DNA from 2 places in the Geobacillus sp. WSUCF1 genome. Region 1 is predicted to be linked to the other one. Evidence: a T-box and tRNA genes for the amino acid it is inferred to sense, from the RefSeq annotation. Region 1 holds a T-box; the other holds one or more tRNA genes.
What was found. A T-box is a leader RNA that pairs with one kind of tRNA and senses whether it is charged. The one in region 1 lies ahead of alaS (alanine--tRNA ligase), so its partner is inferred to be a tRNA-Ala.

Region 1 (3,412 bases):
GCGGTTTGTTCGGCCGCCGCCGCTATTTGCCGCTTTCAGCCGTGCAGTCGTTCGAAAACGACCGAGTCATCATCTGTGATGCCGATAGCTTCCAGCCGTTTCCTTCTTCTGACAGCGGCCACTCTCTTTACGGCGAACGCGGCCTCGCCGGCAGCATGGTTGTCGCCGCGGACGGAACAACGATCGGACTGTTGGATGACGTATATTTTGACGGGCAATTGGGCAAAATTGACGGATACGAGATCAGCGAGGGATTTTTTTCCGATTTGACCGAAGGAAAGAAACGAATGGAGCTCGCTCCGTTCACCGCCAGAGAAGGCGTGGTCACCGTGGAAACAACGATGTAAGGAGAGTGGCTGTCCATGCTCATTTGCCCGAATTGCAAACGAAAAAATTTAGGGAAAATCGGCGTCAACCAGTACTACTGCTGGGATTGCTTTATTGAGCTGTCCGTCTCGAAAGGGATGATCCACGCCCATCAAGTGGAAGAAGACGGAACGTTGAGTTCTCTTGACGACTTGTTTGACGACCACGAACGCACGATCCAATTTTAGGGGGGACACGCATGAACCGGATGATGACGTCGCTGTTAGCAGTCGGATTAGGCGTCGCCGCTTATCAGCTCGCCCAACGAAACGATTGGATGAACGGTCGCACGATGCGGAGGATGCGCCGCCGCTTGATGCAAGCGATCCGCTGACGGCGCTCGCCCTCGCCTTTGCGCGGGGGCGTCGCCTTGTGGCTGTCAAATAGTGCTAAAAGCGGTGAAGGCATATTTCCCGCCGCATCTCCTACACTAAACGGTAGGAGGTGTGGCGATGGGCGAGCAACAATGGCTGTCGTTCTTTCGCATCGGAAAATGGCTGCTGATTACGGCAATCATCTATTTGATCGTTCGGATGAAAGACGTTTGGCGGCCGGTCATTGATTTTATCGCAACGGTGTTGACGCCGTTTTTGCTGGCGTCGTTTATTACGTATTTGCTCTACCCGCTTGTGGAATCCATCCATCGCAAAGGAATGCCGCGCGCCCTTGCCATTTTGTTGATTTATTTGTTGTTTTTCGGTTTGGTCGGCTACGGCTTGTACCGCGGCGTGCCGCTATTCATCGCCCAGTTGCGTGAACTGGATGAACAGCTGCCGTCTTTGATGAATACATACCGCCAATGGGTGCGCCACATCCACGACGAGACGTCGAATTGGCCGCTTGAGGTGCACACACGCATCGAGCGATGTTTGCCGAGATCGAGCAGGCAGCGGCGGCCGCCGTCGCGATGGCGATCAACGCCGCCAAATCGTTCATCGGTTCGGCGGCGACGCTGTTGATCATTCCGTTTATCGTCTTCTATATGTTAAAAGACATCGATGTGTTGAAAAAAGCGATTTGGTACATGACACCGAAGCGGTGGCGTGGGCCGGGGATGACGTTTTTGAAGGATGTCGATGAATCGCTCGGCGGCTACATTCGCGGCCAGCTGTTCGTCTGTGCGGCGATCGGTCTGGCAGCGGCGCTCGGCTTGTGGCTTGCGGGCATGGATTATCCGCTGTTGCTCGGCTTTGTCATTGGCGTGACGAACATCATCCCGTATTTTGGCCCGCTGATCGGCGCCGTTCCAGCGGTCATTTTGGCTGCCACCGTCTCGCTGAAAATGGTCGTGATCGTGCTTGTCATCATTTTTACCTTGCAGTTTTTAGAAGGGAACGTTTTGTCGCCGCTGATCGTCGGCAAAAGCGTGCATATGCATCCGCTTGTCATTATGCTCGCCCTCTTTGCCGGCGGCGAGCTCGCCGGCGTGCTCGGCCTCATTCTCGCCGTTCCGACGGCGGCGGTGCTGAAAGTGGCCATCGCCCATTGGAAAGAGCATTATGCTTCGCATTGACAAATGCTCTCTGCTTGTCTATAATCTTTCAATGAAAAAAGCGAATACATAACGCGATGACGGATCGAGTATGTTGCAGTCCATCTTAACGCGCGAGCTCGCGCACAGAGAGGAATTTCCGCGGCTGAAAGAAATTCCAGATGAAGGGCAACAGAAGGCTAATCCGGAGCGCAGGCAAAACCTGACGCAAGGCTGCGTTACGGCCAAAGAGGTGATGGGCGTTTTTTGCCCATAAACAGGGTGGTACCGCGAGCATAACTCTCGTCCCTGCAGGGGATGGGAGTTTTTTTATATAAAAGGCGAAAGGGGAGGATCATCATGAAAAAGCTGACATCCGCCCAAGTGCGGCGCATGTTTTTAGAGTTTTTCCAAGAAAAAGGCCATGCGGTTGAGCCGAGCGCATCGCTCATTCCGGTCGACGACCCGTCGCTGTTGTGGATCAACAGCGGCGTCGCGACGTTGAAAAAATACTTTGACGGGCGCATCGTTCCGGAAAACCCGCGCATTTGCAACGCGCAAAAATCGATCCGCACCAACGACATCGAAAACGTCGGGAAAACGGCGCGCCACCATACGTTTTTTGAAATGCTCGGCAACTTTTCGATCGGCGATTACTTCAAGCGCGAAGCGATCCATTGGGCATGGGAGTTTTTGACGAGCGACAAATGGATCGGTTTTGATCCGGAACGGTTGTCCGTTACTGTCCATCCGGAAGACGAGGAAGCGTACAACATTTGGCGCAACGAAATCGGCTTGCCAAAAGAGCGAATCATTCGCCTTGAAGGAAACTTCTGGGACATCGGCGAAGGCCCGAGCGGTCCGAACACGGAAATCTTTTACGACCGCGGCGAAGCGTTCGGCAACGACCCGAACGATCCGGAGCTGTACCCAGGCGGGGAAAATGACCGCTATTTAGAAGTATGGAACCTTGTCTTTTCGCAGTTTAACCATAACCCGGACGGCACGTACACGCCGCTGCCGAAGAAAAACATCGACACCGGCATGGGCTTGGAGCGGATGTGCTCGATTTTGCAAGACGTGCCGACGAACTTTGAAACCGACTTGTTCCTGCCGATCATCCGCGCGACCGAGCAGATCGCCGGCGAGCGGTATGGCGAAGATCCGGACAAAGACGTCGCCTTTAAGGTGATCGCCGACCATATTCGCGCCGTGACGTTCGCGATCGGCGACGGGGCGCTGCCGTCAAATGAGGGCCGCGGTTATGTGCTGCGCCGCCTGCTCCGCCGCGCGGTGCGCTATGCGAAACATATCGGCATTGAACGTCCGTTTATGTACGAACTCGTCCCGGTCGTCGGCGAGATTATGCACGACTACTATCCGGAGGTGAAAGAAAAAGCCGATTTCATCGCCCGCGTCATCCGGACGGAAGAAGAACGGTTCCATGAAACGCTCCATGAAGGGCTCGCCATATTGGCGGAGGTGACCGAAAAGGCGAAAGAGCAAGGAAGCCGTGTCATTCCGGGCGAGGAAGCGTTCCGCCTGTATGATACGTACGGCTTTCCGATCGAGCTG
Region 2 (3,412 bases), on a different contig from region 1:
GCGGCTTCGATGAATTCCGCCTGCCGATCCGCCGCTCTTCCTTTATCTTTGGAACGCTAGGGTCCGCTGCGTTCTTGCACCGTTAGCGGACCTTTTTCGTTTTTCTCCCACAAATACAGGGCGATTCCTGTTAAAATAAAAATACCGCCGATCCATTGAAACGGACGGATCGGTTCGCCAAACAGCCAGTAGGCCAAGGCGGAAGCGCCGATCGGTTCAAATAAAATCGCCATCGACACCGTCGAGGCGCTGACCCATTTGACCGCCCAGTTCATCACCGAATGGCCGAGCAGCGTTGGAATGACGGCGAGGGCGAGAAAACAAAGCCAATCCGTCAGCTGATACGCCGTCAGCGAAAGGCGAAACAGCATCGCGTACAGCCACAACACCGCCGCGCTGATGCTATAGACGATATAGGTATACGTCATCAATGACAACCGTTGTCGCACCTCTTGGCCGAACAGCCAATACGCCGTGACAAACGCGCACGCAAGCAGCGCCAATCCATCGCCGTACAGCGCTTCCCCGCTGACGCGGAAGTCTCCCCAGCTGATGAGGATGCTGCCGATCATGGCCAACACCGCGCTCCCGACCGCGCCGACGGTCAACCGTTCGCGGAAAAACAACGCGCCGCCTGCGAAGGCAAACAGCGGCTGCAGCGTCACAAGCACGACCGAACTGGCGACGGATGTATAGTCGAGCGATTCAAACCAAAGGATAAAATGAAAGGCAAGCAAAACCCCAGAACAAAGCGAAAACAGCCAATCGCGCCGGGAGACGCCTCGGAGTTCGCTTCGATGCCGGAGGAACAACGGCGTCATGATGGCGACGGCCAAAAAGAGCCGATAAAAGGCGATCACCGCGGACGGCGCCTGCGACCATTTGACGAAAATGGCCGATGTTGACACGGCAAGCGCGCCGATGAATAGAGCGGCATAAGCCTTTGCTGTGCTTGGCGGCTTCATGTTTCTGCCAACTCACTTTCTACGAAAAGGAGTGTGCGCCCTGATCTACCACTTTCATGCGGAAGGGCGGACAAAAATGGTTCACGAACGTTTTCTTACATTATACCATGAACGAGGTGAGAAACGATGATGTTTGATCCGTTCCTCAAACTAGGGATTTCCGCCATTCTCGGGCTGATCATTGGGCTGGAACGGGAATTGAAGCGAAAACCGGTCGGTTTGAAAACGTGTCTTGTGATTTCCATTTCCAGCTGCTTGCTTACAATCGTTTCGATCGAATCGGCGTACGTCTTTCCGCTCAAAGACCATATTACGATGGACCCGCTTCGACTGGCGGCGCAAATTGTGTCCGGGGTCGGTTTTTTAGGAGCAGGCGTCATTTTGCGCCGCGGCAACGACAGCATCACCGGGCTGACAACCGCCGCGATCATTTGGGGGGCGGCAGGGATTGGAGTAGCGGTCGGCGCAGGCTTCTATTGGGAATCGGCGTTCGGCGTCGCGCTTCTCATTGTCAGTGTGGAACTCATTCCGTTTTTGATCAATTTTTTTGGACCAAAGCAGCTGCGCGAAAAAGAGGTGCTGTTGCAAATCACCGTGGCGGACGCCAAAAACATTACAAAGGTCATCGACCATTTAAAACAACAGGACATCAACATTAAAACGATGCGCATTAAAGACGTTGAAGAGAATGAACATTTGCTGAAACTAAGAGCCGTCATTGACCAAAAGCGCTCGACCGCCGAACTTTACTACGTCATCCGCTCCATTGACGATGTCGTGCACGTTGATATTGAAAGCGGGTGATCAAAAAAGGATTGCAATTGTCCGCATCCATATATATAATGGGACATGGACAGATCATCATATCCTTTTTTGGGGCATTAGCTCAGTTGGGAGAGCGTCGTGCTGGCAGCGCGAAGGTCACCGGTTCGAGCCCGGTATGCTCCATTGGTCAAACCCTTGCGTGGCAAGGGTTTTTTTATTTTCGTTTCGGAAGATGGCGATGAGCTTCCCCCCTCTGTGGACACACATGTCGGAAAAGCCCCCTCGAAGATCGCCAAAGCGAGCTGCGGCAAAATGACCAACGGTTGATCATCGAAAAGCAAGTTGGACATGTCATCCTCTCCCCCCTCAAACATCCTTGATTGACGAGATGTTTCCTCATCGTTCCACTTTTTTGATAAACTTTATCGTGAACGAACGCAAACCGCCTAACAGCGCGATAACGGCCATATTGGCTTGATTTTTCGCTGAAAAACGGAAAAAACCGGCATAACATGTGCGATCGTGTGCTGAAACCCATCCATTGCGGACATCCGGTTTTTGTTCAAGAGGAAGAAATGCTTTTCGAGTGGAGGGATCGTTTTTGAAACGAATGGTCATATTCTTGTTTTGTTTCCTGTTGATGTTCCCGATTTCCGCTTTTGCCCACCCTGGCGAGCTTGATGAGTTGGGCGGGCACTTCCGCGGCAGCGACTGCGTGTATTTGCTCCATGAGCCGACTGCGCTGGCGAAGCAGGCGAAAACGAAACAAGAGCTTGTCCAGCTTATTCAAACATACAACGGCAATGAACGATGCAAGCGGCATCTCACCCCAGAGCGAATCGACCTGGACGGCCATACACTGGGGAAGAAAGAAGATCGTTCTACGTTGCGCCTTGGCCGCACCTACCTGGCTGAATTGGTCGAGTGCATCGACGGCGATACGGCGAAATTCCGCGTCAACGGCCATGTATACACGACGAGGTTTTTGTTCATTGATACGCCGGAGAGCACGATCCAAGTCGAACCGTATGGGAAAGAAGCAAGCCGGTTTACATGTTCCCGCTTGCATCAAGGGAACATTTTGCTTGAGACCGACGGAGACGCGCTGTTTGACAAATACCAGCGGCTGCTCGCCTGGGTGTGGGTCGGCAAGCGCCTGCTGCAAGAAGACCTCGCCAAAGCCGGACTTGTCGAAGACTTTTATGACTATGGCGATTACAAATACGAAGCGCGCGTCCGCAAGGCGTACGAGGAGGCGAAACGAACCGGAGCGGGCATGTACGGCAAGCACGCCGCTGGAGAGAGGGAGGGGGCAGGGACGGAAACGCGGCCGCAGACCGGGGAAAAGACGGCCAAGACCGTTCACCCGCCGGCTTTGGAGAACAAAACGCCGCTCGAACGATCCGGCCGTCCGGTTCTTTATACGCTGCTTGGCCTAGCGGCGGCCGCCGCGCTCTATTGGCTCATCCGCCGGTTGACATGATCAACGGCCGGTGATGGAACGAATATCAGGCTTTGCAACAATGTTTTTCAAATTGAAAAAACCTTGCAGCGCCGCAGTTTCATCCCTTGAGCTTTCTCACGAACGGATCGAGCGAATCCGTTGGGTTTCGCCGGCCTTCTGGGGAAAAGAAAAAGCCTGTCCCCAGCGGGCAGGCCTTTTCTTCAACGTTTTCACCTCG

Region 2: it encodes a tRNA-Ala, which carries the amino acid that the T-box ahead of alaS (alanine--tRNA ligase) is inferred to sense. The anticodon was not compared.

What each region holds. Positions count from the first base shown of each region.
Region 1 covers NZ_ATCO01000054.1:12,698-16,109, forward strand. Annotated here, with positions in the region: gene I656_RS10170 (PRC-barrel domain-containing protein) at 1-347, shown strand, start outside; gene I656_RS10165 (hypothetical protein) at 363-554, shown strand; gene I656_RS17800 (YrzQ family protein) at 566-700, shown strand; partial or broken gene I656_RS0115200 (AI-2E family transporter) at 819-1,879, shown strand; T-box leader at 1,927-2,151, shown strand; partial or broken gene alaS (alanine--tRNA ligase) at 2,198-3,412, shown strand, end outside.
Region 2 covers NZ_ATCO01000134.1:1,358-4,769, forward strand. Annotated here, with positions in the region: gene I656_RS0116325 (protein-glutamine gamma-glutamyltransferase) at 1-86, shown strand, start outside; gene I656_RS03565 (DMT family transporter) at 57-965, opposite strand; gene I656_RS03560 (MgtC/SapB family protein) at 1,092-1,769, shown strand; tRNA gene I656_RS03555 (tRNA-Ala) at 1,841-1,913, shown strand; gene I656_RS18760 (hypothetical protein) at 2,127-2,348, opposite strand; gene I656_RS03550 (thermonuclease family protein) at 2,332-3,213, shown strand.